DNA from 2 places in the Xylocopilactobacillus apicola genome. Region 1 is predicted to be linked to the other one. Evidence: a T-box and tRNA genes for the amino acid it is inferred to sense, from the RefSeq annotation. Region 1 holds a T-box; the other holds one or more tRNA genes.

Region 1 (3,410 bases):
ATCATAAATAGCGCGACCAGTTTCGCCATAATTAAACTGATCTAATTGAGTATTTACTTGTTCAATTGTTTCGTTTAGTCGAGTCAAAATCCAGCGATCAGCTAACGTTTGATCCGATTTATCGGGTAATTCAATTTTATCGATACCCTCTAAATTCATGATTACAAAACGACTCGCGTTCCAAAGTTTATTAATGAAATTCCAAGCCGCGTCCATCTTTTGATAATCAAAGCGCATATCTTGGCCGAGAGCCGTTCCGGTGATCAAAAACCATCTAAGCGCGTCGGCACCATAATGATCGATAACTTCCATCGGATCAATTCCGTTACCGAGCGACTTACTCATCTTGCGTCCCTGTTCATCACGAATTAGCCCATGCAAAACCACGTTTTTAAACGGCTTTTGACCCGTGAATTCGTACGATTGGAAGATCATCCGGGCAACCCAAAATGGAATGATGTCATAACCGGTTACCAAAGTATCAGTTGGAAAATAGCGTTTATAATCTGGACTTTCTTCATCTGGCCAACCAAGCGTACTAAACGGCCACAAAGCGCTAGAAAACCACGTATCCAAAACATCAGGATCTTGGTCCCAGTTTTCCAGATCTTTTGGCGGTTCTTCTCCTACATAAACCTCACCCGTTTCACGATGATACCAAGCAGGAATCCGATGCCCCCACCATAATTGGCGCGAAATAACCCAATCGTGGATATTTTCAAGCCAATTGACATATTGCTGCTTAAATCGTTCAGGCCAAAATTCAACCTGATCTTGCGCCTTCAAAGCTTGCTTAGCAAGCGGCTCCATTTTTACAAACCATTGAGTTGAAAGACGGGCTTCAACTTGCACCTTCGTCCGCTCAGAATGACCCACCGAGTGAACGATCGGCTCTGTTTTCAGCAAATAACCTTGATCTGATAAATCTTTAGCAATTGCCTCACGAGCTTTAAACCGGTCCAACCCTTGATATTTACCGGCGTTTTCGTTCATTGTCGCATCTTCATTCATTGTGTTGATTCGCTTTAAATTATGACGATTTCCTACCAAGAAATCATTCGGGTCATGTGCAGGCGTAATTTTAACCAAACCGGTCCCAAATTCGGGATCGACGTACTCATCGGCAATGATCGGAATCTCTCGGTTAGCTAATGGCAGGAGAACTTTTTTGCCAACCAAATCAGAATATCTCTGATCATTTGGATTGACGGCAATTGCAGTATCCCCCATCATCGTCTCCGGCCGAGTTGTTGCAATTTCAATATAGTCTTTGCCATTAAATTTAACTCCATCAAGCAACGGATAGGAAACGTAATAAAAAGCTCCTGGATCATCTTGGTGAATTACTTCAATGTCCGAAAGTGCAGTCTTAGCCTCAGGATCCCAGTTAATAATATATTCGCCCCGATAAATTAAACCTTTTTTGTAAAGGTCGACGAACACTTTTTTGACTGCATCGGATAATCCTTGATCCAACGTGAAGCGTTCTCTAGAATAATCCAGCGAAAGACCAAGCTTTGCCCATTGGTCCTTAATGGTTGCAGCAAAATCATCTTTCCACTCCCAAACCTTTTCAATAAATTTCTCTCGCCCAAGATCATAGCGTGAGAGGCCCTGTTCACTGAGCTTGGCTTCGACTTTAATTTGCGTTGCAATCCCCGCATGATCCATCCCTGGTAACCACAAAGTATCATAGCCTTGCATTCGCTTATGCCGAATTAAAATATCTTGTAAAGTCGTATCCCAAGCATGACCTAAATGTAATTTTCCTGTAACATTTGGTGGTGGAATTACGATTGAATACGGTTGAGCTTTTTCATCACCGCTCGGTTTAAAAAGATCTTCTGTCAACCATTCTTGATAACGACATTTTTCAACTTCTTTAGGATCATACTTCTTCGCCATTTCCTTCATTGTTTTTACCATCCTTTCTAAAAAAAATCCCGCCCTAAATTAATAGGGCGAGATTTCCGCGGTACCACCTAAATTGAGTTAATCCTCATCTTTACAAACCCATAACGAGGTCATCCGGTTTTACCTACTATCTTCAGCAAAACATCTCCCAAGCTACACGCCAAAAGTCCTGTGGACTGCCTCACACCGGCTACAGCCTCGCTGAACACTCAACTTTTCGCGCCTCTTGATCGTTGATTAGAACTTAATCTAACGCGTTAGGAGATCGATGTCAACTGTTTTTTGTTACCAAAAGATCTAAGAAAATAGTCAAAATCAGTAAATCTGCACTCCCGCCGAGACTAAGATGCTGCTGGGTAAAAACATCGTCTAAATTGCGCAAAAAAAGATAACCTTCCTCTGTCTGACTGCCTCCAAGCTCAAAGTATCTGCTAGCTTGCGCCTCGGCCCAATCAACGATTTCTAAATTTCCGGCCCGCTTAATTAAATTGCTGTCTTTTGTCGTCAAGACAATCTGCATTAAAGTGTCGATTAGCTGAGAATTGCGGCTTTGGTTGCTTTTAGTAAGCAAGAACGGCAAAGATTTTTTAAAAACAACAGGAAATCCTGCCTCTGCTTCACCTCTTGAACCCGTTAAGCCATATTTTTTGTATTCTAATTCGCCTGCCGTTAACTCATCAAGTGGCTTTTGATCAAGATTACGAAAATCATTTTTGGTTAATCCTTTTAACATTACCTTAACAGTCTGAGCGATCTCATCTAGCTCTATACATCCCGTACTAGAGAGTGTGTACGCGCTAGCAGTCAACAAAATTCCTAACGAAAAAATGGCTCCCTTATGTGTATTGATTCCATTCGTCGCCTTAAACATTGTTTGTTCAGCTTTAATTCCCGCTAAGCGAACTTGCTGAAAAAGTTTTGGCAAATTTGCAGCGGTAAAATTATTTGCCAGTTCGGTGATTTCCTCAAAGTAAGCACGCAAGCTCACAGCACTTGCTACAAAAGTAAAGACATCCATATCCGGATGTGATCCGTGATTAAGCGGGTCAACTAACCCCGGTTTAGGATAAACCATCACCTCATCAATTAAAGCCTGCTCTGCTAATTCTGGTAACAATTCGATTTTCATTAAAATATCCTCATTAACTTTCTTTCAAAAATATAATCGATTAAACTTAGCTAAGCCACTTACCAAAAAATCTATTGTTTTTAATTTTTAAAATAAAACGCTTGATTTTTTAATATTCCAATTATGTTAAAATAAAATCTATCACTTTACATAGGAGATGAACAAAATTGTCTGAAAAAGATCATCAAGACCTCTTAATTGGTATTGCACAGGGGTTCTATTATTCACGCAGTTCAATTAGCGAACTAGCCAAAAAATTTAACACTTCTCGTTATTACGTCGAGAAATACCTCGATGAAGCCACTAATTCTGGATTAGTTAATATTTCAATCCAAGCACCTGTCGAGCGACAACGGGAGATGGAAAC
Region 2 (3,410 bases), 810 kb from region 1:
ATAACGGTCCTAAGGTAGCGAAATTCCTTGTCGGGTAAGTTCCGACCCGCACGAAAGGCGTAATGATTTGGGCACTGTCTCAACAAGAGACTCGGTGAATTTATAATACCCGTGAAGATGCGGGTTACCCGCGACAGGACGGAAAGACCCCATGGAGCTTTACTGCAGCTTGATATTGAACATTTGTGTAATTTGTACAGGATAGGTAGGAGTCAATGAAACTTGGACGTCAGTTTGAGTAGAGACGCTGGTGGGATACTACCCTGATTAGATGAGTGTTCTAACCTACTACGAGAGATAGAGGGACAGTGTCTGGCAGGCAGTTTGACTGGGGCGGTCGCCTCCTAAAGAGTAACGGAGGCGCCCAAAGGTTCCCTCAGAATGGTTGGAAATCATTCGCAGAGTGCAAAGGCAAAAGGGAGCTTGACTGTGAGACCTACAAGTCGAACAGGGAGGAAACTCGGGCTTAGTGATCCGGTGGTACCGCATGGAAGGGCCATCGCTCAACGGACAAAAGCTACCCTGGGGATAACAGGCTTATCTCCCCCAAGAGTTCACATCGACGGGGAGGTTTGGCACCTCGATGTCGGCTCATCGCATCCTGGGGCTGGAGTTGGTCCCAAGGGTTGGGCTGTTCGCCCATTAAAGCGGTACGCGAGCTGGGTTCAGAACGTCGTGAGACAGTTCGGTCCCTATCCGTCGCGGGCGTAGGAAATTTGAGAGGATTTGTCCTTAGTACGAGAGGACCGGGATGAACATACCGCTGGTGAACCAGTTGTCTTGCCAAAGGCATAGCTGGGTAGCTAAGTATGGAATAGATAATCGCTGAAAGCATCTAAGTGAGAAACTAACCTCAAGATGAGATTTCCCATACCGTAAGGTAGTAAGACTCCTCTAAGAAGAAGAGGTAGATAGGCTGGGAGTGGAAGTACGGCGACGTATGAAGCGGACCAGTACTAATAAGTCGAGGTCTTAACCGGGACGAGAGTAATGTGGTGAAGTAGATATTTAGTTTTGAGTGTCGAAGGACACGAGTGTGGTGGCGAAAGCAAGAAGGAAACACCTGTTCCCATTCCGAACACAGAAGTAAAGCTTCTTAACGCCGAGAGTAGTTGGTGCGTAAGTGCCTGCGAGGGTAGGAAGCTGCCACACAATTGGAGGTTTAGCTCAGTTGGGAGAGCGTCTGCCTTACAAGCAGAGGGTCACAGGTTCAAGCCCTGTAATCTCCACTTGAGTCAATTTTGACTCGATAAGTTCCACATAGCGGGTGTGGCGGAACTGGCAGACGCGCAAGATTTAGGTTCTTGTGTTGTTTCAACGTGGGGGTTCGAGTCCCTTCACCCGCACTTTTCCGAAGCCGACTTAGCTCAGCTGGCAGAGCATCTGATTTGTAATCAGGGGGTCGGAGGTTCGAATCCTCTAGTCGGCATTTGCGGAAGTAGTTCAGTGGTAGAACATCACCTTGCCATGGTGGGGGTCGCGGGTTCGAATCCCGTCTTCCGCTTTGTTGCTTTGCCGGGGTGGCGGAATAGGTAGACGCACAGGACTTAAAATCCTGCGGTAAGTGATTACCGTACCGGTTCGATTCCGGTCCTCGGCACTTATTGTTTTTAGGTAAGAAAGATTAAGTGAGCAAATATTGCTCACTTTTTGTTTATATTGGATCAAAGATTGGATTGAGATGAATGAATTAAAAGATAAAGTAAAAGAAATTGTTAACCATATTTTATTGGATTTAGAAAGCAGTCTTCAAATTTATGAAATTAATTATTATCGTGGACGTGATAGTATGGTTTTGCAAGTTTTACTTCAAAAAAACCAGCCAATTGGACTTGATGAATTAATTGAAGTTAATCAGTTACTTTCTGAAGCTTTAGATCAAATTGACGATCAATTTTCGGAGCCTTATACTCTTGATGTTGCATCTGCGGGCTTAGAAAGAGAAATTAAGGATAAGGATGATTTGCATCAAGCCTTAAACAGTGATATCAAAGTTAATTGCTATCGAAAGTTTAATGACAAAAAAATTTACTTGGGTAAGTTGAATTCTTTCGATGACCAAGAGATTTTGGTTGAGCAAAGAGATGGAAAATCTATTAAAATTCCATTTGAGTATATATCTAAAATAAATTATGCTTTAATAATGTGAAAGAGGAGCTAAAAATTGTCACAAGAAGTTTTAAAAGCACTGAAAGTCTTAGAAGAAGACAAAGGTGTTAAAAAAGAAGTGGTCATTGATGCTTTGATACAGGCTTTGAAAGCTGCTTACAAAAAACATTATGGTCAGAATCAAAATGTAGATGTAGTTTTTGATGAAGAAACTGGCGAGGTTCATGTTTATCAAATTAAAGAAGTTGTTGATCATGTATTCGACAATCAGTTGGAAGTTTCAATTGAGGATGCTCAAGGTATAAATAAAGGTTATGAACTGGGTGATCAAATCAAGTTTGAAGTTACACCTAAAAACTTTGGTCGTCTTGCGGCCCAGAGTGCTAAGCAAGTTATTTTACAAAAGCTACGCGAAGAAGAAAGAAGCGCTGTTTTTCAGGAATATGCAAATTATGAGCACGAGGTTATGCAGGGGTTTGTACAACGAGAAGACAGCAAGTATGTTTACGTTAATTTAGGGAAAGTAGAAGGAGTCATGGGAAAAACTGACCAGATTCCTGGAGAGCATTATGAACCTTTTCAAAGATTAAAAGTTTATGTGAGTAGCGTAGAGAACACGACCAAAGGTCCAAGAATTGTTGTTTCTAGGACGAGTCCTGAACTGGTTAAAAGGCTTTTTGAACAAGAAGTTCCTGAAATTTATAAAGGGACGATTGAAATTGTTTCAATTGCTAGAGAACCAGGTGATCGAAGCAAGATTGCAGTTAAATCAAATGACCCTAATGTTCCAGCTGTTGGGACAACAGTGGGCCAGCGTGGCCAACGGGTTCAAAATATTGTTGACGAATTACACGGTGAGAATATGGATATCATCGAATGGCAAAAGGATCCGATTGATTTCATCGCAAATGCTCTTAAACCAGCTGAGGTGATCGCAGTTCAGTTTTTGGCTGACGATGAGAATAGTTGCTTAGTCATTGTTCCTGACGATCAATTATCTTTAGCTATTGGGAAAAAAGGACAAAATGCGCGTTTAGCAGCGAAATTAACTGGTTATAAAATTGATATTAATCCAGAATCAGATGTAGAATTTACTGATGATGAGGATTCAAATAGTGTTGAGTGAAAATAGGAATTGAATTGGCATGAAAAAAGAAGCTTTAAGGATGGATCTGATTACCAGGCAAATGTTCCCTAAAAAGGAATTAGTAAGAATTGTTCGGACAAAAGATCAAGACATTAAAATTGATCCAACTGGGAAAGCTCCTGGTCGTGGTGCTTATATAGCGATGGATTTAAAG

The links. The T-box of region 1 lies ahead of R8495_RS07725 (valine--tRNA ligase). A T-box ahead of a tRNA ligase gene usually reads a tRNA of that ligase, here a tRNA-Val.
Region 2: it encodes a tRNA-Val, which carries the amino acid that the T-box ahead of R8495_RS07725 (valine--tRNA ligase) is inferred to sense. The anticodon was not compared.

The regions. Positions count from the first base shown of each region.
Region 1 is NZ_AP026802.1:1,585,014-1,588,423, forward strand. Features, by position in the region: gene R8495_RS07725 (valine--tRNA ligase) at 1-1,914, opposite strand, end outside; T-box leader at 1,955-2,157, opposite strand; gene citG (triphosphoribosyl-dephospho-CoA synthase CitG) at 2,186-3,049, opposite strand; gene R8495_RS07735 (sugar-binding transcriptional regulator) at 3,211-3,410, shown strand, end outside.
Region 2 is NZ_AP026802.1:772,926-776,335, forward strand. Features, by position in the region: rRNA gene R8495_RS03885 (23S ribosomal RNA) at 1-980, shown strand, start outside; rRNA gene rrf (5S ribosomal RNA) at 1,036-1,152, shown strand; tRNA gene R8495_RS03895 (tRNA-Val) at 1,157-1,229, shown strand; tRNA gene R8495_RS03900 (tRNA-Leu) at 1,264-1,346, shown strand; tRNA gene R8495_RS03905 (tRNA-Thr) at 1,357-1,429, shown strand; tRNA gene R8495_RS03910 (tRNA-Gly) at 1,433-1,504, shown strand; tRNA gene R8495_RS03915 (tRNA-Leu) at 1,515-1,600, shown strand; gene R8495_RS03920 (ribosome maturation factor RimP) at 1,682-2,149, shown strand; partial or broken gene nusA (transcription termination factor NusA) at 2,165-3,232, shown strand; gene rnpM (RNase P modulator RnpM) at 3,255-3,410, shown strand, end outside.